Regions from separate parts of the Rhizobium sp. 268 genome, predicted to be linked through region 1. Evidence: predicted binding sites of a transcription regulator. Region 1 holds the regulator's gene; the other holds the start of a gene.
What was found. The regulator LexA, encoded in region 1, represses DNA repair genes until DNA is damaged. The targets are predictions, from matches to a motif close to TGTTCNNNNTGTGTTCNG.
Positions count from the first base shown of each region.

Region 2: the regulator LexA is predicted to act here: its motif matches at 2,680-2,697, upstream of OS035_RS08670 (fibrinogen-binding protein).

Region 1 covers NZ_JAPPSO010000009.1:221,143-235,670, forward strand. Annotated here, with positions in the region: gene lpxA (acyl-ACP--UDP-N-acetylglucosamine O-acyltransferase) at 1-687, shown strand, start outside; gene OS035_RS19330 (LpxI family protein) at 691-1,572, shown strand; gene lpxB (lipid-A-disaccharide synthase) at 1,569-2,738, shown strand; gene gltA (citrate synthase) at 2,781-4,070, opposite strand; gene OS035_RS19345 (ComEC/Rec2 family competence protein) at 4,361-6,790, shown strand; gene lexA (transcriptional repressor LexA) at 6,771-7,490, opposite strand; gene OS035_RS19355 (VOC family protein) at 7,687-8,580, shown strand; gene kdsA (3-deoxy-8-phosphooctulonate synthase) at 8,580-9,425, shown strand; gene eno (phosphopyruvate hydratase) at 9,567-10,841, shown strand; gene OS035_RS19370 (FtsB family cell division protein) at 10,977-11,297, shown strand; gene pdhA (pyruvate dehydrogenase (acetyl-transferring) E1 component subunit alpha) at 11,443-12,489, shown strand; gene OS035_RS19380 (pyruvate dehydrogenase complex E1 component subunit beta) at 12,506-13,897, shown strand; gene OS035_RS19385 (hypothetical protein) at 13,908-14,210, shown strand; gene OS035_RS19390 (pyruvate dehydrogenase complex dihydrolipoamide acetyltransferase) at 14,212-14,528, shown strand, end outside.
Region 2 covers NZ_JAPPSO010000003.1:425,072-439,599, reverse strand. Annotated here, with positions in the region: gene OS035_RS08675 (hypothetical protein) at 1-1,583, opposite strand, end outside; gene OS035_RS08670 (fibrinogen-binding protein) at 1,724-2,668, opposite strand; gene OS035_RS08665 (helix-turn-helix transcriptional regulator) at 3,493-4,275, shown strand; gene OS035_RS08660 (hypothetical protein) at 4,454-4,774, opposite strand; gene OS035_RS08655 (UDP-glucuronic acid decarboxylase family protein) at 5,172-6,194, shown strand; gene galE (UDP-glucose 4-epimerase GalE) at 6,196-7,179, shown strand; gene OS035_RS08645 (glycosyltransferase family 2 protein) at 7,176-9,044, shown strand; gene OS035_RS08640 (DUF995 domain-containing protein) at 9,082-9,609, shown strand; gene OS035_RS08635 (glycoside hydrolase family 26 protein) at 9,613-10,581, shown strand; gene OS035_RS08630 (ABC transporter substrate-binding protein) at 10,768-12,054, opposite strand; gene OS035_RS08625 (LacI family DNA-binding transcriptional regulator) at 12,200-13,264, shown strand; gene OS035_RS08620 (DUF2264 domain-containing protein) at 13,254-14,528, shown strand, end outside.

The sequences.
Region 1 (14,528 bases):
GAGCTCTTGTCGCATGCTATTGTCACCGGCCGCACCGTGATCGGCAAGGGCACGCGCATCTTTCCGATGGCCGTCATCGGCGGCGATCCGCAGAGCGTGCATCACGGCGGCGAGGAGACGACGCTTTCGGTTGGCGCCAACTGCACGATGCGCGAAGGTGTGACGATGAACACCGGCACGGCCGATTTCGGCGGCCAGACGATCGTCGGCGACAACAACCTCTTCCTTGCCAATTCCCATGTCGCGCATGACTGCAAGGTCGGCAATCACGTGATCATGTCGAACAATGTCATGCTCGCCGGCCATGTCGTCATCGAGGATCGCGTCATTCTGGGCGGCGGCTCGGCCGTTCACCAATTCACCCGTGTCGGCCGTCAGGCCTTCGTCGGCGGGCTTTCGGCAGTGAGTTACGATGTCATTCCCTACGGTATGCTGAACGGCAATCCCGGTCTGCTGAGCGGCCTGAATGTCGTCGGCATGACCCGCGCCGGCGTCGACCGCGCCGTCATCCACAGGGTACGCCGCGCCTATAAGTCGATCTTCGAAGGAACGGGCTCCGTCCGCGAAAACGCCGCCGCCATCCGCGACGAATATGCCGATTGCGAGCAGGCGGTCCAGATCCTCGATTTCATCGCCGCCGACAGCGATCGCGCTCTGTCCTCGCCGACCCGGGGGCAGAAGGGCTGATCCGTGGCTTTATCAGGCGACACCGCTGCGGGCCGGCTGGCGATCATTGCCGGCGGCGGTCTTCTGCCTTCTTATGTCGCCGAAGCCGCGCGTGCGGCGGGTGAAAATCCCGTCATCGTCGCCCTGAAGGATGAAAGCGACCGGCGCTGGGAAGACTATGATCACGCCGTCATCGGCATCGGCGATTTCGCAGCTCTTGATGGGTTGCTCAGCCGTTATGGTGTCGGCCGTGTCGTGATGTCGGGCAGCGTCGCCCGCCGACCGGAATGGCGCGAGGTGCGTCCGACACTGCGCATTCTGATGAAAGTGCCGGCCGCCATCCGCACACTGCTCTCCGGCGGCGACGACACGGTTCTGCAGATGGTGATCCGGCTGATTGAGGGGAACGGCCGCCGGGTTGTCGGCGCCCATGAAATTGCTCCGGATCTGCTTGCCTCTGTTGGTGCGCTTGGCGCGACGACGCCTAGTGAGGAAGACCGGCGCGATATCCGCCGCGCCGCCGAAGCCGCGGACATGCTCGGTCGGCTGGATGTCGGGCAGGGTGCTATCAGCATCGGCGGCCGTGTCGTGGCACTCGAGGGGCTCGAGGGTACGGATGAGATGCTGGACCGTGTCGCGGGTCTCAGAGCCGCCGGGCGCATCTCGCCGCGGCGCCGCGGCGCGCTCGTCAAGCTCTGCAAGCCGCAGCAGGATATCCGCGCCGACCTGCCGGCGATCGGCGTTTCCACGATCCTGAACGCAAAAAAAGCCGGTCTCGGCGGCATCGCGGTAGAGGCCGGCCGCTCGCTGGTGCTCGATCGCGCCGCCGTCATCAAGGCCGCCGATGAGGCAGGGCTTTTCGTCTGCGGCATCGATCGCGGGCTGCCGGCATGGGGGCTCGAATGAACGGGGCGCCGCTGAAGATCGCCGTCATTGCCGGCGAGGTATCGGGTGATCTGCTCGGCGCCGATCTCGTCGCCGCCCTGAAGCGGGTCCACACCGGGCCGGTGGAACTTGTCGGCGTCGGCGGCGAGGGGCTGCAGGCCGAGGGCTTGCGATCCCTGTTCGATTTCTCCGAGTTGTCGATCATGGGCATCACCCAGGTGCTGAGCCGGCTGCCGAAGCTGTATACGCTGATCCGCCAGACGACCGCTGCCATCGTCGCTGCAAGGCCCGACATTCTCCTCATCATCGACAGCCCGGATTTCACCCATCGCGTCGCAAAGCGCGTCCGCACCGCGCTGCCCGATCTGCCTGTCGTCAATTACGTCTGTCCGAGCGTCTGGGCCTGGAAAGAATATCGCGCCACGCGCATGCTCGCCTATGTCGATCATGTGCTCGCCGTCCTGCCCTTCGAACCGGCGGCGATGCAGCGCCTTGGCGGGCCGGCAACCACCTATGTCGGCCATCGCCTGACCGCCGACCCGGCGCTCTTGGAGACCCGGCGCCGGCGCGCCGACAGGCAGCCCGGCAACGACGCGATCCTGCTTCTGCCCGGCTCACGCTCCTCGGAAATCCAGAAGCTCCTGCCCCATTTCGAGGTGGCGGCAAGCGAACTTGTCGCCCGCAATGGGCCGACGCGCTTTGTTCTGCCGACGGTGACGCACAGGCAAGCGCTTGTCCGCCAACTGACGGCGGGATGGGCGGTCAAGCCGGAGATCGTTGTCGGCGCTGAAGCTAAATGGAAGGCATTCGCTGAAGCCGATGCGGCGATGGCGGCATCGGGAACCGTCATTCTTGAACTGGCGCTTGCCGATGTTCCTGTCGTCTCCGCCTACAAGGTCGACTGGATCATGCGTCTGCTGACGTCAAGCATCAAGACTTGGACTGGCGCACTGCCGAACCTGATTGCCGATTACGCCGTCGTCCCGGAATATCTGAACGACGTCGTTCGCGGGGCAAGCCTCGCCCGCTGGATGGAAAGGCTGTCGGCTGACACCTACCAGCTTAAGGCGATGAAGGAAGGCTATGATCTCATCTGGCAGCGCATGCAGACGGAAAAACCACCAGGCGAACATGCCGCCGAAATCCTGCTCGACGTGCTGGACAAGAAAAAACCCGGTCGTCTCTGACCGGGTTTTCTCCTTTTCGGGCCGATATGTTGGCCGAAGCGATCAGCGCTTCGAAACCGGGATGTAGTCGCGCTTCGGTTCGCCGACATAGAGCTGGCGCGGGCGGCCGATGCGCTGCTCCGGATCCTCGATCATCTCGTTCCACTGGGCGATCCAGCCGACGGTGCGGGCAAGCGCGAAGAGCACGGTGAACATGGTCGTGGGGAAGCCCAGCGCCTTCAGCGTGATGCCGGAATAGAAGTCGATGTTCGGATAGAGCTTCTTTTCGATGAAATATTCGTCGGTGAGCGCGATGCGCTCCAGCTCCATCGCCACCTCGAGCAACGGATCATCCTTGATGCCGAGTTCGCCGAGCACTTCATGCGTCGTCTTCTGCATGATCTTGGCACGCGGATCGTAGTTCTTGTAGACGCGGTGACCGAAGCCCATCAGGCGGAACGGATCGTTCTTGTCCTTGGCGCGGGCAATATATTCCGGAATGTGGTCGACCGAGCCGATCTCATTCAGCATGTTGAGCGCTGCTTCGTTGGCGCCGCCATGGGCCGGGCCCCAGAGGCAGGCGATGCCGGCCGCGATGCAGGCGAACGGGTTGGCGCCCGACGAGCCGGCGAGACGGACGGTCGAGGTCGAGGCGTTCTGTTCATGATCGGCATGCAGGATGAAGATGCGGTCCATGGCGCGGGCGAGCACCGGATTGACCACGTATTCTTCGCAAGGCACAGCAAAGCACATGCGCAGGAAGTTAGAGGCGTAGTCGAGATCGTTCTTCGGATAAACGAAAGGCTGGCCGATATGGTACTTGTAGGCCATCGCGGCAAGCGTCGGCATCTTGGCGATCATACGCAGGCTGGCGACCATGCGCTGGTGCGGATCGGTGATGTCGGTGGAGTCGTGATAGAAAGCCGACAGGGCGCCGACGCAGCCGCACATGACGGCCATCGGATGCGCATCGCGGCGGAAGCCGGTGAAGAAGCGGCTCATCTGCTCGTGCACCATGGTATGGTGCGTAACGCGATAATCGAAATCCTTCTTCTGCGCGGTGGTCGGCAGTTCACCGTAGAGAAGCAGGTAGCACACTTCGAGGAAGTCGCCATGCTCGGCCAGCTGCTCGATCGGATAGCCGCGGTGCAGCAGCACACCTTCGTCGCCGTCGATGTAGGTGATCTTGGATTCACAAGATGCGGTCGAGGTAAAACCCGGATCGTAAGTGAAGGAAGCGGTGTTCTTATAGAGAGCACCGATATCGATGACGCTCGGGCCGATCGTGCCGCTCTTGACGGCTAGGTCGACAGATTTGTCACCGATTTTTATTGTAGCGCTTTGATCCGTCATACTGATCCTCCGAAATGGCGGTGGCGCCATAAAAGCGCCATAGGGGTTAAGCGTCCTCACCGATAGCTATATGATCGCGAAGCTAATGCCAAGTTACCGTGACGGCATTTTGTGCATTGCGGCATCACCTTTTAGGCACTGCAGCGATGAGCTGCGCGCATACCGGAAGCCAATGATTCGACTGCTCTTTTGGCGGTGGCGATTTTCCCTCATATTTCAATCGATTATTCTTGCTCGTTTTGATTGAAGGTTGCATTCTGCCCGCAGGCGCGGGTGATCTTGGGCGGGGCATGGAGGAATTGACGACAGTCGAATTGCGGCCGGAAGCGGGCGCCGGCCTGGCCGATTCCCCAGGTTTTGCCGCGCCCGCGGTGGTGAAACGGTCGGCAAGGACCCAGTCCGCGATGCCGTTGCGCCACCGGCTGCCGGCCGCGGCCTCGCAATCGCTGCGTGCCGGAATCCGCATGCTGGGCGAGGAGGCCGACCATGGCCGACTGCTGCTGTTCTCGCCGGTCTTCCTCGGCGCCGGGGCGGCCTTCTGGTTTCTCGCGCCATGGGATTTTCCCCTCGTCGCGTCGCTTCTCTGCCTGGCGATGCCGGCGGTCGTGGTTCTCGTCGCCGGCCCCAGCCGGCCGGTGCTGCAGGCCAGCTTCCTGGCGTTGGCGCTTTTCGCCTGCGGCATGCTCTCAGCACAATTCGAGAGCTGGAGGGCTTCGACCGTGATCCTCGATTCATCCGTGACGACGACGGTGACCGGCCGTGTCGAACGGCGGGAAGGCGATGGACGTGGGCGTTGGCGCTACATCCTTGCCGTCACCGGCACGGAGGCGCCGGAGCTGAAGCGGCGGCCGGGGCGCATCACCGCGATCGTCCGCGGCGCCGATACGCCTTTCGAGATCGGTGACATCATCACCGGCAGGGCGCGGCTGACGCCTCCGGCAGGCCCAGCGCTGCCTGAACTCAACGATTTCTCCTTCAGTGCCTATTTCGACGGCATCGGTGCCAACGGCTTCTTCTATGGCGCTCCGGAGAGGGATTTGGGGGCGGGCCCGCAGGGTGCAATGTCGACGTCGGAAGCAATGCTCGAATGGCTTTACCGGCTGCGCAGCGGTATCGGCGATCGCATTCGATCGATCCTGCCCGGCGATACGGGCGCTTTTGCCGCTGCTCTGGTGACCGACGAGCGGCGCGCCATCTCGAATGCGACGACGGAGGCGCTGCGCCAGTCCGGCCTTGCTCATATCGTCGCGATCTCGGGCCTCAACATGGCGTTGTCGGCCGGCATCTTCTTCGTCGGCTTCCGGATGCTGCTCAGCCTCTTTCCAGGTGCTGCCCAGGCCTATCCGACCAAGAAGATCGCCGCAGCAGGCGCGCTCATCGCCGTCACCGCTTACTACCTGATCTCCGGCTTCGGGGTCTCGGCTGAACGCGCCTTTATCATGATGGCCATCATGCTGATTGCCGTCTTCTTCGATCGGCCGTCGATCAGCCTGCGCAATGTCGTGCTCTCGGCCCTCGTCATCATCGCCATTTCGCCCTCCGAAGTCCTGGGCCCGAGCTTCCAGATGTCCTTTGCCGCGACATTGGCGCTGGTATCGGGTTATCAGTTGTGGAAGGAGCGGCGCATTCGCGAAAACGCTTTGCTGAGGCTGCCGGTCTTCCGGCCGCTCGTTGCGGTCGCCGGTTTCTTCGGCGGCGTCTTCCTGACTTCGCTGATCGGCGGTTTTTCCACGGCGCTGTTTTCGATCGAACATTTTCATCGCCTGACCGCTTACGGCCTGCCGGCAAACCTCGCGACGATGCCGATCATCTCCTTCATCGTGATGCCGGCCGGGCTGCTGGCGATGTTGCTCATGCCGTTCGGTCTGGACGCTCCGCTCTGGAAGGTGGTCGGCTTCGGCCTTGATCTGGTGATCGCGGTCGCCAAGACAGTGTCCGGCTGGGGCGGCGATATCGGCGTCGGCCGCTTGCCCGCCTGGTATTTCGCCATCGCCGTGGCAGGCTTCCTGCTGCTGACGCTGCTCCGCACCCGGCTGCGCCATGCCGGCTCAGCAATCCTCGCCGTTTCGACCTTCATTCTGTTGATTCTGCCGGTTTCCCGGCCGCCGGATCTGGTGATTTCGGAGGATGGCGGTCTGGTCGCGCTCGTCGAGACCGCGGCAATGGCTTCCAATCGTGAAAACCCGCCGGATTTCATCTTCGACCAGTGGCAAAGAGCGCTGGTCCTGCCGACGCATCACCCGCCGAAGATGCTGGGTGGCCCCGCTATCCCGCCGGAGGGGGAAGACCGACGCGTCAGGCTTTCCCGCGAGCAACAGAATGAAGCAAGGACAGCGATGCGGGGGGCCGCCGCGGGCGGTGAAACAAACCGCTTCTCCTGCGTCAAAAAGGCCTGGTGCATATCAAGGCTTGGCAATGGCCGTGTGGTAAGCATCATCGACAATGCCGCTTATCTCGGCCCGGCCTGCGATGCAGCCGATATCGTCGTGACGCCGGTCCGCCTGCGTTTCAACAGCTGCCGCTCAGGCGCGACGCTCTTCACCGGTGAGACGCTGCGCAAGACCGGTTCCCTCGAGCTGCGCTTCGCAGATACCGGCCTGGAGGTCGCAACCGCATTCGAAACGCTGTCGCGGCCATGGATGCGCCAGCGCGCCTATGACTGGCGCAGCAACAGTTTTACCGAATCCGGCCTGTCCAGTGTCAGTGATAGCGGCGAATGAGGCCGACGAGCTTGCCCTGCACCTTGACGCGGTCGGGCCCAAAGATCCGGGTCTCGTAAGCCGGGTTGGCCGCCTCAAGCGCGATCGAGGCGCCCTTGCGGCGGAAGCGCTTCAGCGTCGCTTCCTCGTCATCGACGAGGGCAACGACGATGTCGCCGGGGCTTGCGGTGCTGCCGTTGCGGATGATCACCGTGTCGCCGTCGAAGATGCCGGCGTCGATCATCGAATCGCCCTTCACCTCCAGCGCATAATGTTCACCGGAGCCGAGCATGTCGGCGGGAACGACGATGTCGTGGGTATTGTTCTGGATTGCCGAGATCGGAACACCGGCAGCGATTCGGCCCATGACCGGCACCGAGACCGAGTTGCCGTTGTCGGCGACGGGTTTTACAGGCGCGGGGGCGGCGACCGGCTGGGGCTTGCCGAGGCTGCCCTCGATGACGCTCGGCGAAAAGCCGCGCCGGGGCTGGATGCTGGGACTATAGGCTTCGGGAAGCTTGATGACCTCGAGCGCCCTGGCGCGGTTCGGTAGGCGGCGAATGAAACCGCGTTCTTCGAGCGCTGTAATCAGGCGATGAATGCCGGATTTGGAGGCCAGATCCAGGGCATCCTTCATCTCGTCGAAAGATGGCGGAACGCCGGATTCCTTCATGCGCTCATGAATGAAAAGGAGAAGCTCCTGTTGTTTGCGCGTGAGCATCGGCGTGTGACCCCTGATTGAAACAAATCCAGAACAGACACTATATGTTCCATATGTGTTCTGCAAGTAGCTAAATTTCCGTAAAACTTGCCGCCAACTCTTTGAGATTTTTATTTTCATTCGCCGGATTGGCACACATGTCTTGCATTGGGGGTGGTGCTGTCGCACATCTCTTATCGTTTGAGGGAGGGATATGATGAACGAGCGTTCCGCCAAACCGCACCCGCTGGATCATGTCGTGCTGCCCGTCGTCAATATCGATCTGGCCCGCGAGCGGCTCGGCAAGCTCGGCTTCACGGTTGCCGCCGATGCCCGCCATCCCTTCGGAACGGAGAATGCCTGTGTCTTCTTCGCCGACAAGACCTATCTGGAGCCGCTCGGTATCGCCAGCGTCGAGGAGAGCGAGGCCTCGGCGCGGCAAGGGAATGTCTTCACCGCCCGCAACCGGGCCTTCCGCTTCCGTTGCGGCGATGAGGGGCTTTCGGCGGTGGTTTTCGGCACCGAGGATGCCGGCCACGATCATCGGCACTTCGCTGCCGGCGGATCGAGCGCCGGCGAGATGCTGGAGTTCAGCCGGCCAATGAAGATGCCGGACGGTTCCGAAAGCGTCGGCAGCTTCAAACTGGCCTTTGCAGCGGATCTGCGTGCGCCGGACTTCTTTCTCTTTACCTGCCAGCGCATCAATCCATTGCCCGCCGACCGCGGCGCGCTGGAGACACATGCCAATGGCGTGACCGGCATCGCCGAGATCGCGCTGTGCGCGCCTGATGCCGCCGCCTACGCCGGTTTCGTCAGCCTTGCCATGGCGCAGTCGGCGGTCGAGAAAACCGGTTTCGGCGTCAATATCGCGGCGCCGAATGCGAAAATCAGCCTGATGACGCCGGAGGGGCTGGAGGCCTATTTCGAGGTTGCCGTCTTATCCGCCGACCGCGGCCTGCGCGGCCGGGCCATCCTCTTCACCGTCGCCGATCTTGCCGTGACAGAAGCGCATTTGGCTGCTAACGGAGTGACCTACACGCGCAAGAACAATCGCATTCTGGTGAAGCCGGCGCCCGGGCAGGGCACGCTTTTCGCCTTCGAGGAAAGATGATGAGCACTGATACGAATTCGGAAGTCAGGATCGGCGAGGGCGCAGGCCAGGTCACCTTTTCCAATACCGGCCGCCTGTCGCTGATTGCCGGCCCCTGCCAGATGGAGAGCCGCGACCACGCTTTCATGGTTGCCGGCACGCTCAAGGAGCTCTGCGCCAAGCTCGGCATCGGCCTCGTCTACAAGAGCTCCTTCGACAAGGCGAACCGCACCTCGCTGTCGGCCGAGCGCGGCATCGGGCTTGAAAAAGGCATGCAGGTCTTCGCCGATCTCAAGAAGGAATTCGGCTTTCCGGTTCTCACCGACGTTCATACCGCCGAGCAATGCGCCGAAGTGGCAAGGGTGGTCGATGTCCTGCAGATCCCGGCCTTCCTCTGCCGTCAGACCGACCTTCTGATCGCCGCCGCCGAGACCGGCCGTGCCGTCAATGTCAAGAAGGGCCAGTTCCTCGCCCCCTGGGACATGAAGAACGTCCTGAAGAAGCTCAACGCCAGCGGCAATCCTAACGTGCTGCTCTGCGAACGCGGCGCCTCCTTCGGCTACAACACGCTGGTTTCCGACATGCGCTCGCTGCCTATCATGGCTTCGATGGGCGCGCCCGTTATCTTCGATGCGACCCATTCCGTGGCGCAGCCGGGCGGGCAGGGCGATTCCTCCGGCGGTCAGCGGGAATTCGTGGAAACGCTGGCGCGCGCAGCGGTGGCGACCGGCATTGCCGGCGTCTTCGTCGAAACCCACCAGGACCCCGACAACGCACCGTCCGACGGCCCGAACATGGTCTATTTGAAGGACATGCCGCGGCTTCTGGAAAAGCTGCTGGCCTTTGACGCTGTCGCCAAGGGCTGACAGTCAAAAGCCTGACATGTTCGTGCTATAGCGACGATCGGACATGCAGGTCGAGGGTGCCGCAATGTGCCATTGTAATTTGCACGCCTTCGATTATGACAGGCTTCGAACGATTGATCACCCACCGAGCAGGAAGAACCCATGACTGCAATCACCGATATCATCGCCCGCGAGATTCTCGATAGCCGTGGCAACCCCACCGTCGAAGTCGATGTCTATCTCGAAGACGGCAGCATGGGCCGCGCGGCCGTTCCCTCGGGCGCTTCGACCGGCGCCCATGAGGCGGTCGAGCTGCGCGACGGCGGCAAGCGCTACCTCGGCAAGGGCGTGCAGAAAGCGGTCGATGCGGCCAATACCGAGATCTTCGACGCGATCGGCGGCATCGATGCCGAAAACCAGATCCAGATCGACAACATCATGATCGAGCTCGACGGCACGCCGAACAAGTCGCGCCTCGGCGCCAACGCTATCCTCGGTGTGTCGCTGGCCGTCGCTAAGGCTGCTGCCCAAGCCTCCGGCCTGCCGCTCTATCGCTACGTCGGCGGCGCTTCCGCGAGCCTGCTTCCGGTGCCGATGATGAACATCATCAACGGCGGCGCCCATGCCGACAATCCGATCGATTTCCAGGAATTCATGATCCTGCCGGTCGGCGCCGATACGATCGCCGAAGCCGTGCGTATGGGTTCGGAAGTCTTCCACACGCTCCGCAAGGAACTGGCCGCCCAGGGCCACAACACCAATGTCGGCGATGAAGGCGGTTTCGCACCGGGCCTGAAGAGCGCTTCGGAAGCCCTCGACTTCATCGTCAAGTCGGTCGAGAAAGCCGGCTACAGGCCGGGTGAGGACATCTACCTCGGTCTCGATTGCGCCTCGACGGAGTTCTTCAAGGACGGCAAATACGTCCTCGAAGGTGAAGGCCGCACGCTCGAATCGGGCGCCATGGCCGAATATCTGGCCGAACTTGCCGCCAAGTACCCGATCATCTCGATCGAGGACGGCATGGCTGAAGACGACTGGGACGGCTGGAAGACGCTGACCGACCTCACAGGCAAGAAGACCCAGCTCGTCGGCGACGATCTCTTCGTCACCAACTCCGCCCGTCTTCGCGACGGCATCCGCATGGGTGTCGCCAACTCGATCCTCGTCAAGGTCAACCAGATCGGTTCGCTGACGGAAACGCTCGACGCCGTCAACACGGCGCATAAGGCTGCCTACACAGCCGTCATGTCGCACCGCTCCGGCGAAACCGAAGATTCGACCATCGCCGATCTCGCTGTCGCCACCAACTGCGGCCAGATCAAGACCGGCTCGCTGTCCCGTTCGGACCGTCTTGCCAAGTACAACCAACTGATCCGCATCGAGGAAGGCCTCGGCCCCCAGGCCCAGTATGCCGGCCGCTCGATCATTCGCGGCTGATCGAATCTGCTTTCGATAATTTGACCCGCGCCCTCCCGGCGCGGGTTTTTTGTTGGCCGTTTTTACGGTCAACGAACGGTTAATCTCTGGGCGTTATGCTGAACGAATTGGTAATGCGTTCAAGAGCATGCGTGTATGTGGACAAAGCATCATAAGAAGAGAAAATTCGGCCGCTTCGTCATTCCGGCCATGACGGTCGCCTTCCTCTCCTATTTCGGCTATCATTGCATTCACGGCGATTACGGCCTGCGCGCAACGGAGACGTTCGAGCACCAGCGCGTCGCGCGTGAAAAAGAGCTTGCGATCTTGAAGGCGAAGCGCGAACATCTGGAAAATCAGGTCGCGCTTCTGAGTGATGGCTCGCTCGACAAGGATATGTTGGACGAAAAAGCGCGCTATCAGCTCAATATGTCGCGCGCGGACGAGATCGTCATATTCAACCATTATTCCAATTAACCGGAATTCGGTTAATTGGAATTTTCTTTGTATTTCCAATAGTTTAGTGCTGAATACGAGCCATGCAATTATGGCATTGCTGTGGTCATATTTCTTCCCTATGGTACGCGCCATCGAGAAACGACAAACCCATAGGGAGGGTTGAATGGCGCCGCGAAAGACCGCGACCGTTTCCAGCCGCAAAACTGCAGCAAAACCGGCAGCCAAAGCATCGAATGGAGGCCCGGTAGCCGACTTCGATCGCGATGAGGAGTTCAAGGCCTATCGCGAGATGCTGCTGATCCGCCGCTTCGAGGAGAAGGCTGGCCAGCTTTACGGCATGGGCTTCATCGGCGGCTTTTGCCACCTCTATATCGGTCAGGAAGCTGTCGTCGTCGGCATGCAGATGGCGCAGAAGGAAGGCGACCAGGTCATCACCGCCTATCGCGACCACGGCCACATGCTGGCAACCGGCATGGAAGCGCGCGGCGTCATGGCCGAGCTGACCGGCCGCCGCAGCGGCTATTCCCACGGGAAGGGCGGCTCGATGCACATGTTCTCGAAAGAGAAGCATTTCTACGGCGGCCACGGCATCGTCGGCGCCCAGGTTTCGCTCGGAACCGGTCTTGCCTTTGCCAACCATTACCGCGGCAACGGCAATGTCTCGATCGCCTATTTCGGCGATGGCGCCGCCAACCAGGGCCAGGTCTACGAGAGCTTCAACATGGCGGCCCTCTGGAAGCTGCCGATCGTCTATATCGTCGAGAACAACCGCTACGCCATGGGCACCTCGACGGCCCGCGCCACTGCGCAGTCGAACTACTCGCTGCGCGGCTCCGGCTTCGGCATCCCCGGCATCCAGGTTGACGGCATGGACGTTCGCGCCGTCAAGGCGGCCGCCGACGAGGCGCTCGAACATTGCCGCTCCGGCAAGGGCCCGATCATTCTCGAAATGCTGACCTATCGTTACCGCGGCCACTCCATGTCGGATCCGGCGAAATATCGCTCGAAGGAAGAAGTGCAGAAGATGCGCTCCGAGCAGGATCCGATCGAGCAGGTCAAGGCGCGCCTCATCGAAAAGGGCTGGGCCTCCGAAGACGATCTGAAGGCGATCGACAAGGATGTCCGCGACATCGTCGCCGACAGCGCCGATTTCGCCCAGGCCGATCCGGAGCCGGATGCATCCGAGCTCTACACCGACATTCTGCTCTAATCGGGGGAGGGAACCCATGCCTATCGATATCCTCATGCCCGCCCTCTCTCCGACGATGGAAGAAGGCACGCTGTCCAAATGGCTGAAGCAGGAAGGTGACAAGGTCACCTCAGGCGACGTGATTGCCGAAATCGAAACCGACAAGGCGACGATGGAAGTCGAAGCCGTCGACGAAGGCGTCATCGGCAAGCTGCTGGTCGATGCCGGCACCGAAGGCGTCAAGGTCAACACCAAGATCGCTGTGCTGCTGCAGGACGGCGAATCGGCCGACGCGATTTCCACTGCGCCTGCTGCTGCTCAGCCAGTCGCTGCTCCGCAGGTTGCCCAGGAAGAAAAGCCGACCAACACCGGTTCGGCTGCTGCTCCCGTTCCGGCCGAGCCGAAGGCTGCCGTTCCGAACGATCCGGAAATCCCGGCCGGCACCGAAATGGTGTCGATGACCGTGCGCGAAGCGCTCCGCGACGCCATGGCCGAAGAAATGCGCGCCAGCGACGACGTCTTCGTCATGGGCGAGGAAGTCGCCGAATATCAGGGCGCCTACAAGGTCACCCAAGGCCTGCTGCAGGAATTCGGCCCCCGCCGCGTCATCGATACGCCGATCACCGAGCACGGCTTTGCCGGCGTCGGCGTCGGTGCCGCCATGGCCGGCCTGCGCCCGATCGTCGAGTTCATGACCTTCAACTTCGCCATGCAGGCGATCGACCACATCATCAACTCCGCCGCCAAGACGCTCTATATGTCCGGCGGCCAGATGGGTGCTCCGATCGTCTTCCGCGGCCCGAACGGTGCGGCCGCCCGTGTCGGCGCCCAGCACAGCCAGGATTATGCGGCCTGGTACAGCGCGATCCCCGGCCTGAAGGTCGTCATGCCTTATACGGCGTCCGACGCAAAGGGCCTGCTGAAGGCAGCGATCCGCGATCCGAACCCGGTCATCTTCCTCGAAAACGAAATTCTCTACGGCCAGCACTTCGACGTGCCGAAGCTCGACAATTTCGTGCTGCCGATCGGCAAGGCCCGTATTCACCGTTCGGGCAAGGACGTCACAGTCGTCTCCTTCGGCATCGGTATGACCTATGCGACGAAGGCGGTTGCCGAACTCGAAAAGATCGGCATCGACGTCGAGCTTATCGATCTTCGCACCATCCGGCCGATGGACCTTCCGACGGTCATCGAATCGGTCAAGAAGACCGGCCGTCTGGTCACCGTCGAGGAAGGTTATCCGCAGTCTTCAGTCGGCACCGAAATCGCCACCCGCGTCATGCAGCAGGCCTTCGACTATCTCGATGCGCCGATCCTGACGATTGCGGGCAAGGACGTACCGATGCCTTACGCCGCCAATCTCGAAAAGCTGGCGCTTCCGAACGTCGGTGAAGTCGTCGATGCGGTGAAGGCTGTTTGCTACAAATAAGGGGCGGGTGATGGCCGTGATGAAAGATGTCAGGCGCATTGCTTGGTCGATCTATTGGAAGTTGGTTTTACTCAGCGCCATCTGCGGTTTTGTTGCCGGTGCAGCTTTTGGGTTCGTTTTAGGGGTTGCTGGTGGGATTGCCGGCATACCTCGGGAGACGATAACTCCGTTTCTGCAATGGGGTGGTGCTATTAGCGGTCTGATCGCAAGTTTTTTTGTGTTCAACTTTATTTTGGCACGCACAATTGGAAAGTCGATTGGCGGGCGGCAGCTTGAACTCGCCGTTGCCGGTTCGCTCAGGGAGGGCCACTAATATGCCGATCAATATCACGATGCCCGCCCTCTCTCCGACCATGGAGGAAGGCAATCTTTCCAAATGGCTGGTCAAGGAAGGCGACACGGTCAAGTCTGGCGATGTGATCGCCGAGATCGAGACCGACAAGGCGACGATGGAAGTCGAAGCCGTCGATGAAGGCACGGTCGCCAAGCTCGTCGTTGCCGCCGGCACCGAAGGTGTCAAGGTCAATGCGCTGATCGCCGTTCTCGCCGCTGATGGCGAGGATGTCGCCACTGCGGCAAGCGGTGCAGGCTCTGCCGCTCCGGCGAAGGCTGACGCCGCCCCCGCGCCGAA
Region 2 (14,528 bases), on a different contig from region 1:
ATGTTGGGATCGCGATCTTCGATGGCTTTCTGGGTCTCGATCATATAATCCGGCATTGCCTCGAAGGGGCTGCCTGCGCCGACATTGTGAATAGAGGCGAAATTCCAGATCAGATTGTCGCCGGTCTCGATGTCGGCGCCGGGATCGGCGCCGTCTTCCGCCCGCACCCAGTCATTGTCGTAGAGCAGCGAGATCTGCGTGATGCTGTTGATGTCGAGCACATTGCCGCCGATGATCACCAGATCATATTGCATGCCCATCCCGAAAAAGGAGGAGAGGTTGATGGAGGTGTTGCCGCCTGTCAGAACCGTGGTTTCGGATCCCGAGGTGGTGACCGTCATCGTGTCGTTGTCGCTGACGAAGTGATACTGCTCGACCCATTGTACGAAGGAGACATCGCCGTCGATGACACTGACGCGCCAGCTGGTCGGGAACGTCGGATCGGCAGCATCGGTTTCGGCATGGCTCGATGCTTCGAAGGTGCTTTGTTGGAAGACCGCGATATTCTTGGCGACTGTCCCCGCCTCCTCGGCCGAGTGCGCGGATGCGCGCAGCGCCGAGGCGATATCGTCATTATCGCTATAGACAAAGGATTGGGAAACCGCATCAACCTGATGGTAGTCGCCCATCACCGCGGTGACCGAGGTGATGACGGCGGTATTGATCACCGAGGCGACGTTGATGACGAAGTTCGCCCCGGCGGTCACCTCAAGGCTGTTGCCGCTTGGGTCGGTCTGCTCAACGGATGAATTGCTATCGTCGGGTTCTTCCGGGAGCTTGGCGAGACCGCGGTAGGGCAGGAAATCATCGAGGACAGGGATCTCGGCCTCGATCTTGCCGTTGACGTAAACCGGACCGTTGACCTCGGGATCGAGGCGGATGAAATCGTGCGTGGCGTCGGTGCTTGGCGGCGTTGCACCGCAGCTCTCGCTATCCTCGTCTTGGACATTTGCGGCATCCTTGGTATCGCGGGCATTATGGATGTAGCTTTCCAGATCCTGGGCGATCTTCAGGGCGCCGTCATAGCTGTCGGTTCGGTGGAGATCCGAAAAAGGCGTGAAGACTTCGGCCTTGGTGCCGAACTCCGCCAGCCGCTCGGTGACGAAACTCGTGTCCCGGGCAGCATGATTGCCGTCCGTCATGTCGAGATAGTCGTCGTCGTAAAGCACGTTGACCTGGAGGACATGACTGATCGCCGAACCAGGCCCGGCAAAGACATTCAATTCCGGCTCATTCGACAGCACGATATCCGTGGGCGAGCCGAAATGCGGTAACGGGATGTCCCTTGCGGCAATCGCCGCCAGCTTCTCGATGCTCTCTTCGAAGACGCGGCCCAAATGACGCGAAGGACCAAATTCGATCTCGTAACTGCCGCCTTTGTAGATGATCTCGGGATCGTAGTCCTTGAGCTGCAGATTGGAAGTGAAGGCCGCGGTAAACGCGTCCTGATCCGGCAGAACCGGTCCATCGTCGCCGGCTCCTGTGCCTTCGGCAAATTTGGTGCGCGCCCTCATCTCTTCGGTGGTCATCTCGAAGAGACCGATGAAGTGCGCAATGATTTCCGAAATCTTCTCGATATGCATGGTTCGGCCCTCCCATTCGAAATGACGATCGGCCTTTTAAAGCGGCCCCGCCGGGAGCCATGGTCGTCAAACCGTTTTCAAACAGTCGAACTGCACCGGCGCCGGCCGGTGCAGTTCGTCTTGGTCGCTGGAGGTTAGTATCAGGTGCCGGTATCCTCGCCGACGTCGGAGACATGAGAATTGCCGCCGATGACGCTGGAGTCGACCGTGTTGCTGAGCAGGTTCGCGCCCTGAACGAGCTCGAGGTGGAAGCCTGAATTGGCAAGGATCGCCGAAGCATCGGCCGCGCTCGAGCCGGTGGCGTCGTCGCCGGCCTTGAGATCCCAGCCCCGGCCGTCCATTTCCATGCCTTCCGCGCTATCGGCGGTGCCTGCATTGGCGTTCAAGTGGTTCTGGGCGCCTTCGTTCTCCATCTTGATGTTCCAGGCGCTGTCCTGGTCGGCCAGATGGTTTGCCTGAACGGCGCTGAAGCCGCTGTCGTTGCCCGCGCCGGACAGCGAGTCATTCAGAATGCTGTCGACGTCGAGCGTGAAGGAGAAGTCGTCGCCGAGGTTGAAGGTGAGGTCGTGGCCGGCAACGCCGAGGTTGTCGAAATCTTTGACGTCCTCGATGACGGCGAAGTCGGTGTCCGTCTTGTTGAAGCTGTCAGCGGTGTTGTTGCTATCGGAAACCGTCTTGGTGTCGGTATCGGTAATGGTCTTGATATCGGTGTCCGTAATCGTCTTGGTGTCGTTGTCGCTGTACGACTTGCTATCATAGCTCCAGTCGTAGTCGGTTTTGGTGTCGGTGATCGTCGTGGTCTTGGTGCTGGTGTCGTCGTCGGACTTGTAGCTCCAGTCGTATTCGTTATCGCGGTTGTCGCCATTGTTGGCGGAGAGTTCGGCTTTGACGTCGACGTCGACGCTGTTGTCGGTATTGTCACGATTGTCGCCATTGGCGACGCCACCGACATAACCTGTCGAGCCGTCGTCGACTTCAGTTGAATTAATAGCGCTGTTGGCAAAGCCGTCGGCCAGCGCCCCGACCTTCGTGATTTCGGTTACGTCGCCCGATGGTTTCGGGTCGTGTTTATAGGCGTCAGACATCAAAATCTCTCCAGAAAAAAACCGGAGCAGCTTTTCGAAATCCCTCTCATCTCAAATGGGATCTTGCTCGCGCTCGCTCCGATGCGGTTAACATCGGCAGATGTATTCGATACCAGTCATCTGCAGCTTCATCGCGATTTGTTCGTCAAACCGTTGGTATTGGGACCGTACGTACTCAGTACAAGGCCGCACATATCCAGCTCCGCATCCTGACGAGGATGAGGAGTGTTCAGGCTTTATTGTCGTTGATTTGCCCTAAATGGATGCCACGTACCAAAAACACACGCCGATACCTGGATCGTCCATGCCGCCACTTTGGCGACGATCACAGATTGCTGGAAAAAATGCGGAGCCGATAGATATCAATTCGGGCTAAGGCAGATTGACCACCTCCGTCTAGCCCCTGTCGGTGGAGCAATGGGACGTCTCAGGTGGGGTATTGCCGAGCGACGAGAGTAAGACTTGCAGCGCTCGCCGCGGGGTTGAGTGGCGCCATTCGACGGTTGTTCGGCCCATATCCGCTTGAGGACGAAAATATAACAATCTGTACTGAACTATTACATCGAGCTCTGATCTATATTGGGAGCAAATTTAACCTCGAAGTACGCATCATAGTAAAAATACAACCAAAGCTTAGTATATTGTTGTTTTTCGCCCGCTAAAACTAATCACTTTGGGCCATTTCCTTCCTTCTCAATCCGTATTAACATAATTAAGAAATGTCTAAAAAATAAGGCGGTGACATCCGGGGCCGGCATTTCATACTATTGAATACCCGCCATCGCTCCACGTTTGAGTAAAGTGTAACGCTAGGGGAGGCGTATATGTTCATGACAGGCTCAGAGACGGAGAATTCTGACCAGGGACGGAAGTTGGAGTCATCGAGAAATACTATACTAGTGGTCGCCAAGGCGGACCTGTTTTCTGAATGCATGGTAGAAGCGCTGGCGAAGAAATTTCCGAACTGTGAGGTGTCAAGCATAACGAGCACAAAGCCGATGCTGGACAAAGATGCCAACGATATAAAGCTTGTTTTATTCTATCACATACCTGCGCCCGAGCTTCATGAAGCGCTGCAGGCTGCTCGCGAAAATCACCCGGAAACTTCCGTCGGACTCGTCGTCGAAGCGATCGACATGCTCGAACCCTATGTCAGCCGCCTGGTGGAGGCAAGGATCATCGATGGCGTCCTGCCGCTCAACCTGCGGCTCGATGTCTTTATGGCCGCGGTTGATCTGCTGATGAAGGGTGGCGAACATTTTCCGTCAGCCCTTCTCAATCGCCTCACCAACAAGAACACCCCGCTGGAGCCTTCGCTCTATCAGACAAAATCGGTCGATGCGGCGCGCACCAATGCGCTGAAGCTGAGACGCGACAGCATCTCCTCGTTGACCACGCGCGAGGTTCAGATCCTGGACCTCATATGCAAGGGCACGCAAAACAAGATCATCGCCGACAAGCTGCATCTTTCCGAAAACACCGTGAAGGTTCACGTCCGCAACATCTACAAGAAGATGAACGTCCGAAACCGCACGGAAGCTGCATCCCGTTTCTTCAACGAGCATCCCGCCGGCGAGGACGACATGTCCGGCCGGTGGCGCAACTGATCCAGAGCAAGTCCGGCAAATTGGCTAGCGATTTTGCCAGGCAAAGCGCGCTATTGCCGGGAATGGCGTGAAAACAAAAAGGCTGAGCATCTTGGTGAACCGAAGAAAGGCGCAAATACTCTCGCGCGCCACGCGTCCATTCAGACGCGCAAACAAGGCCGTCGCACTGATTGTTGCGTCAGATCGACGGACGTGCGAAGCAGCGCGACTTCTGTCCGAAGCCGCTGGGAGAGCAGATATAAGGCGCTGAGCCGTGATAGGCGACGCGAACCGTTGGCGTAGCCGGGCGTTCGGGCCGATTTGCCGGATAGGCATAGGTTTTTGCAGCGCGCGGGGCCTCGACCACGACGACGTTCTTTTTCGCGACGGCGGCTATGTCGTCGTTAACGACGGTACAGGCCGCTGTCCCGATCGCAAGAAGCGTCGTTCCCCCGGCAAACATCGCAAGATGAAATAGACGCCAGCCTTTCGGCTGCGCTGCAGCTTGTTTTTTCAACATGGCCAAAACCCCTCGCATATGGCGCTTCCGGATGCAAGGCCGGTCGTGCGGTTCAGCCCGGCCGATCTTCCCGTTACTTCTAGGTGAGCTGCATTGAGTGAAGCTTGAGCGCGGTCTGGACACTCGCTCTGAGGGTAAAATAGACAGAAAATGATTAATCATTTGTTACATCAAAGAATAGTTGCGTAATTATTTCGAATACTTGGAATTTTTGAAGTTGACCTTATCCGCAATCGTCTTATCATTTTAATAGTAATTCAGTTGTTCTAAGAATAACTCAAAAGTTATTCATGTTGAGATAGTCGGTACAGAGTCGGTACAATGAATATCCAACAGGATAAGGACGGCATGAAGTGCTTAACTAAAACAAAAGACTAAAACATGGGAAGGAGTTGTAATGCGTAGTTTCGTTCCCAGCGAAGGCTATTCCGAAGTGACAGACATGCCGGTGCGCAAGGATTTGGGCACCGCTCTTGTGAATGGCGGCGCCGGTTTCCTCGGCTCGCATCTCTGCGAAAGGCTTCTACAGCGCGGCCACCGAGTCATCTGCCTCGATAATTTTTCCACCGGGCGCCGCGTGAACGTCGATCACCTCGCATCGAACGCCCGTTTTCAGCTCGTCGAGCACGATGTTCGCCAACCCTTCGATATCGAAGCGTCCCTCATCTTTAACTTCGCCTCGCCCGCCTCTCCGCCCGACTATCAGCGGGATCCTGTCGGCACATTGCTCACCAACGTGCTTGGCGCCGTCAACACCCTGGATTGCGCCCGCAAGACCGGTGCGGTCGTCGTTCAGTCGTCGACGTCGGAAGTCTATGGCGACCCGAACCAGAGCCCGCAGCAGGAATCCTATTGCGGCAACGTCAACCCGATCGGACCGCGGGCCTGTTACGACGAAGGTAAACGCAGCGCCGAGACCCTGTTTTTCGATTATCACAGGACCTACGGCGTCGACATCAAGGTCGGCCGCATCTTCAACACCTATGGGCCGCGCATGCGCCTGGATGACGGCCGCGTCGTCTCCAATTTCATCGTACAGGCTTTGCGCAATGCAGATCTGACGATCTATGGCGACGGTGAGCAGACCCGCTCTTTCTGCTATGTCGACGATCTCGTCGAGGGCTTCCTGCGTTTCTCGGCCGCCGGCAACGCCTGCCACGGCCCGATCAACCTCGGCAATCCGGCCGAGATCACGGTTCGGCGCCTGGCGGAGATCGTTCGCGACCTCACCAATTCGCGCTCACAGATCGTTCATCTGCCGGCGGTCACCGATGACCCGCGCCAGCGGCGGCCGGATATTTCCCGGGCCATGGCCGATCTGGGCTGGCAACCCTGCATCGGGCTTGAAACCGGCCTGGCGCGCACCGTCGATTATTTCGACGGCTTGCTTGCCGGCGCCGAGAAGGCGGAGGTCGTATGAGATGCCCCGCTACATTTTGGTTACCGGCGGCGCCGGTTTCATAGGCAGTCATATCTGCAAAACGCTGTCGCGTGCCGGTATGGTCCCCGTCACCTACGACAATCTCTCGACGGGGCATGCCGACAGTGTCCGCTGGGGACCGCTCATCCGGGCGGACCTCGCCGATGCCGCCACGCTGCGCCGGACCCTTGCAGAGTTTTCGCCCGATTGCGTCATCCATTGCGGCGCCAACGCCTATGTCGGCGAATCCGTCGAAATGCCCAGGAAATATTACCGCAACAACGTCGTCGGCAGCCTGACGCTGCTTGAGGCCTGCCTCGACCAGGATATCGACCGGATCGTCTTTTCGAGCAGCTGCGCCACCTACGGTGTCCCGGCCTCGTTGCCGATACTGGAGGAAACTCCACAGCACCCGGTCAATCCATACGGCCGCACCAAGCTGATCTTCGAGATGGCGCTCGAAGATTTTGCCGCCGCCTATGGCATCCGCTTCGCCGCGCTGCGCTATTTCAATGCGGCCGGTGCCGATCCGGACGGCGAGCTTGCTGAGCGCCACCATCCGGAAACCCATCTTATCCCCCGCGCCCTTCTCGCTGCCGCCGGCAGGCTGGAGCGCCTCGATGTCTTCGGCACCGATTATCCCACCGAAGACGGAACCTGCGTGCGTGACTATATTCATGTCAGCGATCTCGCCCAGGCGCATCTTGCCGCCGTCAATCACCTGATGGCCGATGGCGATTCGCTCAGCGTCAATCTCGGCTCCGGCCGCGGCACCTCGGTGCGCCAGATCCTCGAAGCCATCTATCGCGCGACCGGCCGTGAAGTTCCCGTCCGGTATCGTCCCCGCCGGGCCGGCGATCCGCCGATCCTCTTTGCCGACACGGCAAAAGCCAAGGCGGAACTCGGCTTCGCGCCCTCTCTCTCGGATATCGATACGATCATCCGCACCGCCGGTCCCACGTTCGGGCTGGAGGTGAAGGCATGAGCATCGGTTCGGAAATCGGCCATCGCACCAGGACGGCGAAAGCCGCCTCCGCGGATGCATTCGATGCCGTCTTCGCCGGCTGGAACCGCGTCGTTTACGGTTTCGGCATCCTCTGCTGGCTGGCGGCACTCGGCTATTTCTGGATCTGGTGGTGCCAGTCGGCTCACATCATTTCCTGGACGGCCTTCGTGCTCATTACCCTCGTGCTGGGCTGGATCACGCTTGTGCCGGCCTATTTCATCCTGATCTTCCTCGATGCGAGAACGGTCAGCCCCCACGCGCGGCTGCCGGAAGGGCGGGTGGCGATGGTGGTCACCAAGGCGCCGTCCGAGCCCTTTGCCGTGGTCCGCGCAACACTGCGGGCCATGCTCGACCAGATCGGCGTAGATTTCGATGTGTGGCTGGCCGACGAAGATCCTTCACAGGAAACCCGGCGCTGGTGCGCGGAACACGGCGTGCTGATCTCCACCCGAAAGGGCGTGGCGGAATATCATCGCGCCACCTGGCCGCGCCGGACGCGCTGCAAGGAAGGCAATCTCGCCTATTTCTACGACCATTTCGGCTATGCGCGTTACGATTTCGTCGCCCAGTTCGATGCCGATCATGTGCCGACTCCGACCTATCTCCGTGAGGTCCTCCGTCCCTTCGCCGACCCCGGCATCGGCTATGTCTCCGCGCCCAGCATCTGCGATGCCAACGCCGCGACGAGCTGGGCCGCGCGCGGCAGGCTCTATGCTGAAGCCAGCCTGCACGGTTCGCTGCAGACGGGTTACAACAATGGCTGGGCGCCGCTTTGCATCGGCTCGCATTATGCCGTTCGCACCTCAGCGCTTCGTGAAATCGGCGGCCTCGGCCCGGAACTCGCCGAAGACCACTCGACGACACTGATGATGAATGCCGGCGGCTGGCGTGGCGTGCATGCCGTCGATGCGATCGCCCATGGCGACGGACCGGCGAATTTTGCCGATCTCGTCGTCCAGGAATTCCAGTGGTCGCGCAGCCTCGTCACCATTTTGCTGCAGCATTCCGGCGGTTACATCGCGCATCTGCCGTGGCGGCTGAAATTTCAGTTCGTGTTCTCGCAGCTGTGGTATCCGCTCTTTTCCGTCTTCATGGCCGTTATGTTCCTGCTGCCGGTTGCCGCCTTGCTGACGGGCCATGTCTTCGTCAACGTCACCTATCCTGATTTTCTGGTGCATTTCACGCCGATATCGGTCGTGCTGACGCTATTCTCCGTGTTCTGGCGGGCGACGGGCACTTTCAGGCCGTATGATGCGAAGCTGTTCGGCTGGGAGGGGCTCGCCTTCATCTTCCTGCGCTGGCCGTGGTCGCTCGCCGGCAGCCTGGCCGCCATGCGCGATCGCATCTCCGGCTCCTTCGTCGATTTCCGCATCACGCCGAAGGGACAGCAGCAGCAGCATTCTCTGCCGCTGCGCGTCGTCGCGCCTTATATCGCGCTCGCCGGGCTGTGCGCCGTCGCCATGGCTTTTGCCAGCGAGGCCGCTGCCGCACAGGGCTTTTACATCTTCGCCGCGATGAACCTGTCGATCTATCTGTTGCTGACGGTGCTGATCGTCGTTCGCCATGCAATCGAGAACGGCCTGCCGCTGCTGCCGCAATCGCATGGGCTGCGGCTCGCGACCGCCATGGGGCTTGCCATCTGGGTTACCGGCGGAATGCAACTGGGCGGCCATGGCCTCCGCAGCCTCGAAGCCCTTTCCCATGGCCAGCCATTCGTCAGCTTCACCGAAACGCAATTTGCCGTGGCCGGCGCCGGCCTCGGCGGCGGCAAGACCAAGATCACGAAATTCCGTCTCAAATGGAATGGGTTCGGCAACATGGGACGGGACCAACAGGGTGTCTGAGCCGGCGGAACCGGTAAGTGTCGAACAGGAGGAAGTAATGCGTATCGGATCGAAACTTTATGGAGCGGCCCTTGCTCTCAGCTTGTGTCTGCCAGCGGCGGCCCAGTGCGCCGAGGCAGCTGGCAAGATGGCGCCGACGCCGACGCCGCTCAGCGCCTATGAGCTCTACCGCATCTATGGCGACAAGACCTGGGTCTGGAACACCGGCGGCGGCCGTTTCCTGGATGACGGCCGGCGTTTCGTCGCCTGGGTGAACGATAAGGGCAAGCAATCCTTTGCCGAAGGCAAGTGGGTGGTCGACGACCTCGGCCAGCTCTGCATGCGCGCCACCTGGACGAACGCCGAGGGTGCGGCCCGCGCCAGCACTTGTTTCGGCCACCGCAAGATCGGCAACACGATCTATCAGCGGCGCCAGCCGGACGGCAATTGGTACGTCTTCCGTCATGCGTCGGTGCGCGGGGATGACGAGTTTCGCAAGCTCGTTCCCATGGATTCGGTCAGCGACAAGGCGCGTGACCTGAAGCAGGTCCTGCTGAGCCAGGAAGTAGCCCGAAAAGGAGGGTGAGCCATGAAGAAGCTGATGAAAAAGAACCTCTCCACCGCAGCGATCGCGCTGCTCCTGCTGTGTGCCGCGGATATGCCCGGCCGAAGCGAGGTGCAATATGCGGGCATAGCCCCGAACCCGGCTGCAAGCGTCAAGACGATCATCGATAAACGCCCCGAACTTCATGCCGACGGCATCAAGTTCGGGGCCTACGATCCGCATGGCGATTTTGGCGCACAATCGAATGTCTCAACCGAAGCGCTGTTCCTGCCCTGGGAAGACGTCGATCTGGAGACGCTGCGCGTCGCCGATGCCTACGCGCAGGCCAGAGGCCGCAATCTGCTGATCACCGTGGAGCCATGGTCCTGGGACGTCGACTGGCGGCTGACCTCCGCCGAGCTTCGCCGGAAGGTCCTGCGCGGCGATTACGATGTCAACATGCGGGCGATCGCGCAGATGATATCCCAGCTGAAAAGCCCGGTGATCGTTCGCTGGGGCCAGGAGATGGAGGACAAGTCGGGGCGGTTTTCGTGGTCCGGGTGGAACCCGCGGGACTATATCGCCGCCTATAAGCGAATGATGGATATCGTCCGCCAGGAGGCGCCTGGCACTCAGATCATGTGGTCGCCGAAGGGCGAGCCGGGCTTGCAGGACTACTATCCCGGTGACGATTATGTCGATCTTGTCGGGCTCTCGGTCTTCGGCCTGGAACGCTACGACGAGCTTGCCTACGACAAGCATCGGACGTTCTCCGAAGCGCTGAAGCAGGGTTACGATCTCGTCGCCGGCTATGGCAAGCCGATCTGGGTGGCGGAGCTCGGCTATCAAGGCGGCGACGCCTATGTCCGGCCGTGGATCGAAACCGCGACGCTGAAACAGAGCGCCTTTCCAAACTTGCAGGAAGTCGTCTATTTCAACGATCGGGATGTGCACGCCTGGCCGTACGATCTCGGCCGGCCGGACTGGCGCGTGATCGATAGCGTCAGCAACTGATCCCACAAAACAAGGAGAGGTCCGCCGGGGTTCGCGGGCCTCTCCTCGCAGGTTAAAGCATGGCGCGCGATACGATCGCGACGCGGCTTAGCTCTTTGTTTTATGCATGTCGTTTGCGGCAAAAGCGCTTCGCGCTTTGCCTGGGAAAACCGCTGCACACTTGCGCGACACGCTTTAGGCGATCGATCATCCTTTGAGCGTCGCCTTACCCTCTTCGACGAGCCGGGTCGCCGCATCGGCCGGAGAAATCCGTTCGAAAGCGAGTTCGTCGCAGATCGGGCGCAGCACGCGCTGGTCGAACTGGGTCGCGCCCATCGGCACCGGCGGCGGATACTCGCCGACCTGATCTTTCAGAAGATTGACGTATTTGACCGTTTCCTGCTCCGTCGGATTGAGCTGCGGCAGAATGGCTTCACGCACTGTCGGCGACATCGGCACGCCGCGCTCGACGCCGAGGATCTTGCCGGCCTCGATATCGTTGACGAAGAAGTCGATGAATTTCGCCGCCGCTTCGCCGTTCTTTGTCGTGGCGCCGAGACTCCAGATCAGCGCAGGACGGTAGTAGTGGCCCGACGGCCCGCCCTTCTTTTCCCGCGGCAGCATGGTGATGCCGAGCTTGTTCTTGATGATGAGCTGGTAGCCGACCATCTGGTTGGAATAGGCCATGCCGATCACCGATTTGCCGACACCGAGGCTGTTGGTGTCGATGGTGTTCTGATCGAGCGTCTGGACGTCGGCGGCAACGGTTCCGCCCGCCTTGCGCAGCTTCTCCCAATAGTCGAACCATTGCGTGGCATCGTCGGCCGTGAAGCCGAGCCCGACGGTTTCCTTTGCAAAAAGGCTTTTGCCGCGCTGGCGCAGCCAGGCATCGAACACATAGGCGTAGCGGGCTGCATAGGGGCCTCCGCTCTTGCCGGAAGATTTTGTGAGTTCGACGGCGAGCTTGGCATACTCATCCCAGGTAAGGTCGGGTGTCGGCAGCGGGATGCCGGCCTTTTCGAATTCGACCGTGTCGAAAAACATCGAGAACGAGTTGAGGCCGAGGCCGACACCATAGAGTTTACCGTCGATGGTGGTCAGTTTCAGCATATCGGCGCCGAAGGACTGGACCTTCAGCGTCGAGGGGACGAATTCATCGAGCGGCAGGCAGGCGCCACGCTTGGAATAATCGGAGATCGTTCCCGGCTCGAGCTGGAAGATGTCGGCGATCGAGCGGCCGGCCATCTGTGTTGCGAGCTTCGTCCAGTAGCCGTCGCCGGATAGCGATTCGCCGACGATCGTGACGCCGGGTGTCTTCGATTGATAGAGCTTGGCGACATCGAGCGTGCGCTTGGCGCGATCGTTCGAACCCCACCACATTGCACGCAGCGAGGTGTCCTCGGCAAAAGCCGGAATGGCGCTTCCCGCGCCAAAGGCGAGGCCGGCGGCTGCTCCGGCTGATCCCATCAGAAATGAACGGCGGTTGACCTGCATGATATCCTCCTTGCCCCAATATGCCCGCCGCCATCCTCCAATGGCGTTTGCGAGCAATTCGTCACAAAGACTACGCAAAAAAATAATTATTGCAAGAAATAATGATTATCTTGCAAATTTGCATAACTTGCATAAACTTTGCCCCATGAATGACGAAAAGATCAGGAACGAACAGAAAGTCAGACGGCCGCGCCAGGCCGATATCGCCACATTGGCCGGGGTCTCCGTCTCGACGGTGTCGCGGGTACTCGCCAACGAACCCGGCATCAGCGAAACCGTGCGCCGCCAGATCTTGAAGGTGGCCGCTGAGCATGGCTATCCGGTCAAATCAGCGACTGAAGCCGTTGCTGGCGGGCTGGCGCTGATCGCCAGCGATGGCGTCACCGGCGGCCTCAGCGTCTTTTATGAAGCGATTGTCGACGGGTTGCGCGCCGGCGCCGCCGAAGCGGGCATGCCGTTCGAGATCCGCATGGTCCGCGAGGATCGCACCACGCCGGATGCCGTGCGCGACTATATGCGGGCAGCGGGCGCCGAAGGCCTCTTTCTCGTCGGCATCGATCCGAACGAGAGCCTGCGCGGCTGGCTGCGGGACACCATGACGCCCGCCGTTCTCGTCAATGGCACCGATCCTCGAATGCAATTCGATGGCGTTTCGCCGGCTAATTTCTTCGGCGCCTATCAGGCGACGAGCCGATTGATGAAGGCCGGCCACTGCCGCATCCTGCATTTGAGCGGCTCGCACCGCCATACGATCCGGGAGCGCATCCGCGGCTTCGAGGCGGCGATCGCCGCCGTTCCCGGTGCCGAAGGCCGTTTCGTCGACCTCGCACTGCAGGGCAGCGCCAGCGGCGAGGCCCATGATCGCACGGCTGCGATCCTTGCTGAAAATGCCGGTTTTACCGCCGCCTTCTGCATGAATGATTTCATCGCCGTCGGCGTGCTGGAGGCCGTCACCGAAGCCGGTCTGCGTGTGCCGGAGGATTTCGCCATCGTCGGCTTCGATGATCTGCCATGCGCGCTGATGACAAATCCGCAGCTTTCCACCATGCGCGTCGACCGTGCCGCCCTCGGGCGCGAGGCCATCTCGCTGATGCTGTCCCGTTTCCGCAACAGGACGGCGCCGGCGCGCCACATCTGCCAGGCTGTCATTCCCGTTTCGGGAGGGACCGTTGTGAACGCTGAACCCGTGAGTGACGCCGATGACCTATGATCCCGCCAGCGCCAACCCGCTCGCAGGCAATCCGCTCGAAACCCGCGCCGATATGAGCCGGGCCCTGCTTGATCTCTTCGATCCGCTGCTTGCCTGCTTCTCAAAAGGCAATGCCCGCGTCAGGCTGAGCGGTGCGGCCGCCCATTTCGACCGGGCGGCGGCCGATCTTGAAGGCTTTGCCCGCCCGCTCTGGGGTTTGGCGCCGCTTGGCGCCGGCAAGGGCGACTTCGCCCACTGGCATCGGTTCGCCGAGGGCCTCGCAAACGGCACCGATCCCGCCCATCCGGAATATTGGGGAACGGTCAATGGCCGCGATCAGCGCATGGTCGAGCTTGCCGCTCTCGGTTTTGCCCTGGCGCTGGTGCCGGAAAAGATCTGGGAACCGCTCGATGCGCGCGCCCGCGGCAATGTCATCGCCTATCTCAAACATGCCAGGCAGTTCGACTATGCCGACAACAACTGGAAATTCTTCCGGATCTTCGTCGATATCGCCCTCGATCGCCTCGGCGCCGATTTCGACCGCAGCCTGACCCGGCACTATCTGGAGGAACTCGAAGGCTTCTATATCGGCGACGGCTGGTATCGTGACGGAAACGTCCGCCGCATCGACCACTATATTCCCTTCGCCATGCATTTCTATGGCCTGATCTATTCGAAGCTGGTCGACGACGATTATGCCAAGCGCTATCGCAAGCGCGCGATCCTCTTCGCCCGGGATTTCCGCCACTGGTTCGCCGCCGACGGCGCCACGATCCCCTTCGGCCGCAGCCTGACCTATCGTTTCGCCTGCGCCGGCTTCTGGTCGGCGCTCGCTTTCGCCGATGTCGAGGCGCTGCCTTGGGGCGAGGTCAAACACCTCTGCCTGCAGCATCTGCGCTGGTGGAAGGATAAGCCGATTGCCGATCGCGACGGCGTGCTGTCGATCGGTTTCGGCTATCCGAACCTGCTGATGTCGGAGAGTTACAATTCCGCCGGCTCGCCCTATTGGGCGTTGAAAGCCTTTCTGCCGCTGGCGATCCGGCAGGATCATCCGTTCTGGACCGCTGAGGAAAAGGCGCCGGAGCAGGCACCTGACGTCGTCCCCCAGCGTCATCCCGGCATGGTGATGATGCGGACGGGCGGCGATGTCGTGGCCCTTTCCTCCGGGCAGGAAAATCTGCAGATGCGTTTCGGCACGGAAAAATACGCGAAATTCGCTTATTCCTCCCGCTACGGCTTCAGCGTCGAATCCGACGAACGCGGCTTTGCGCTGGCCGCCTTCGAT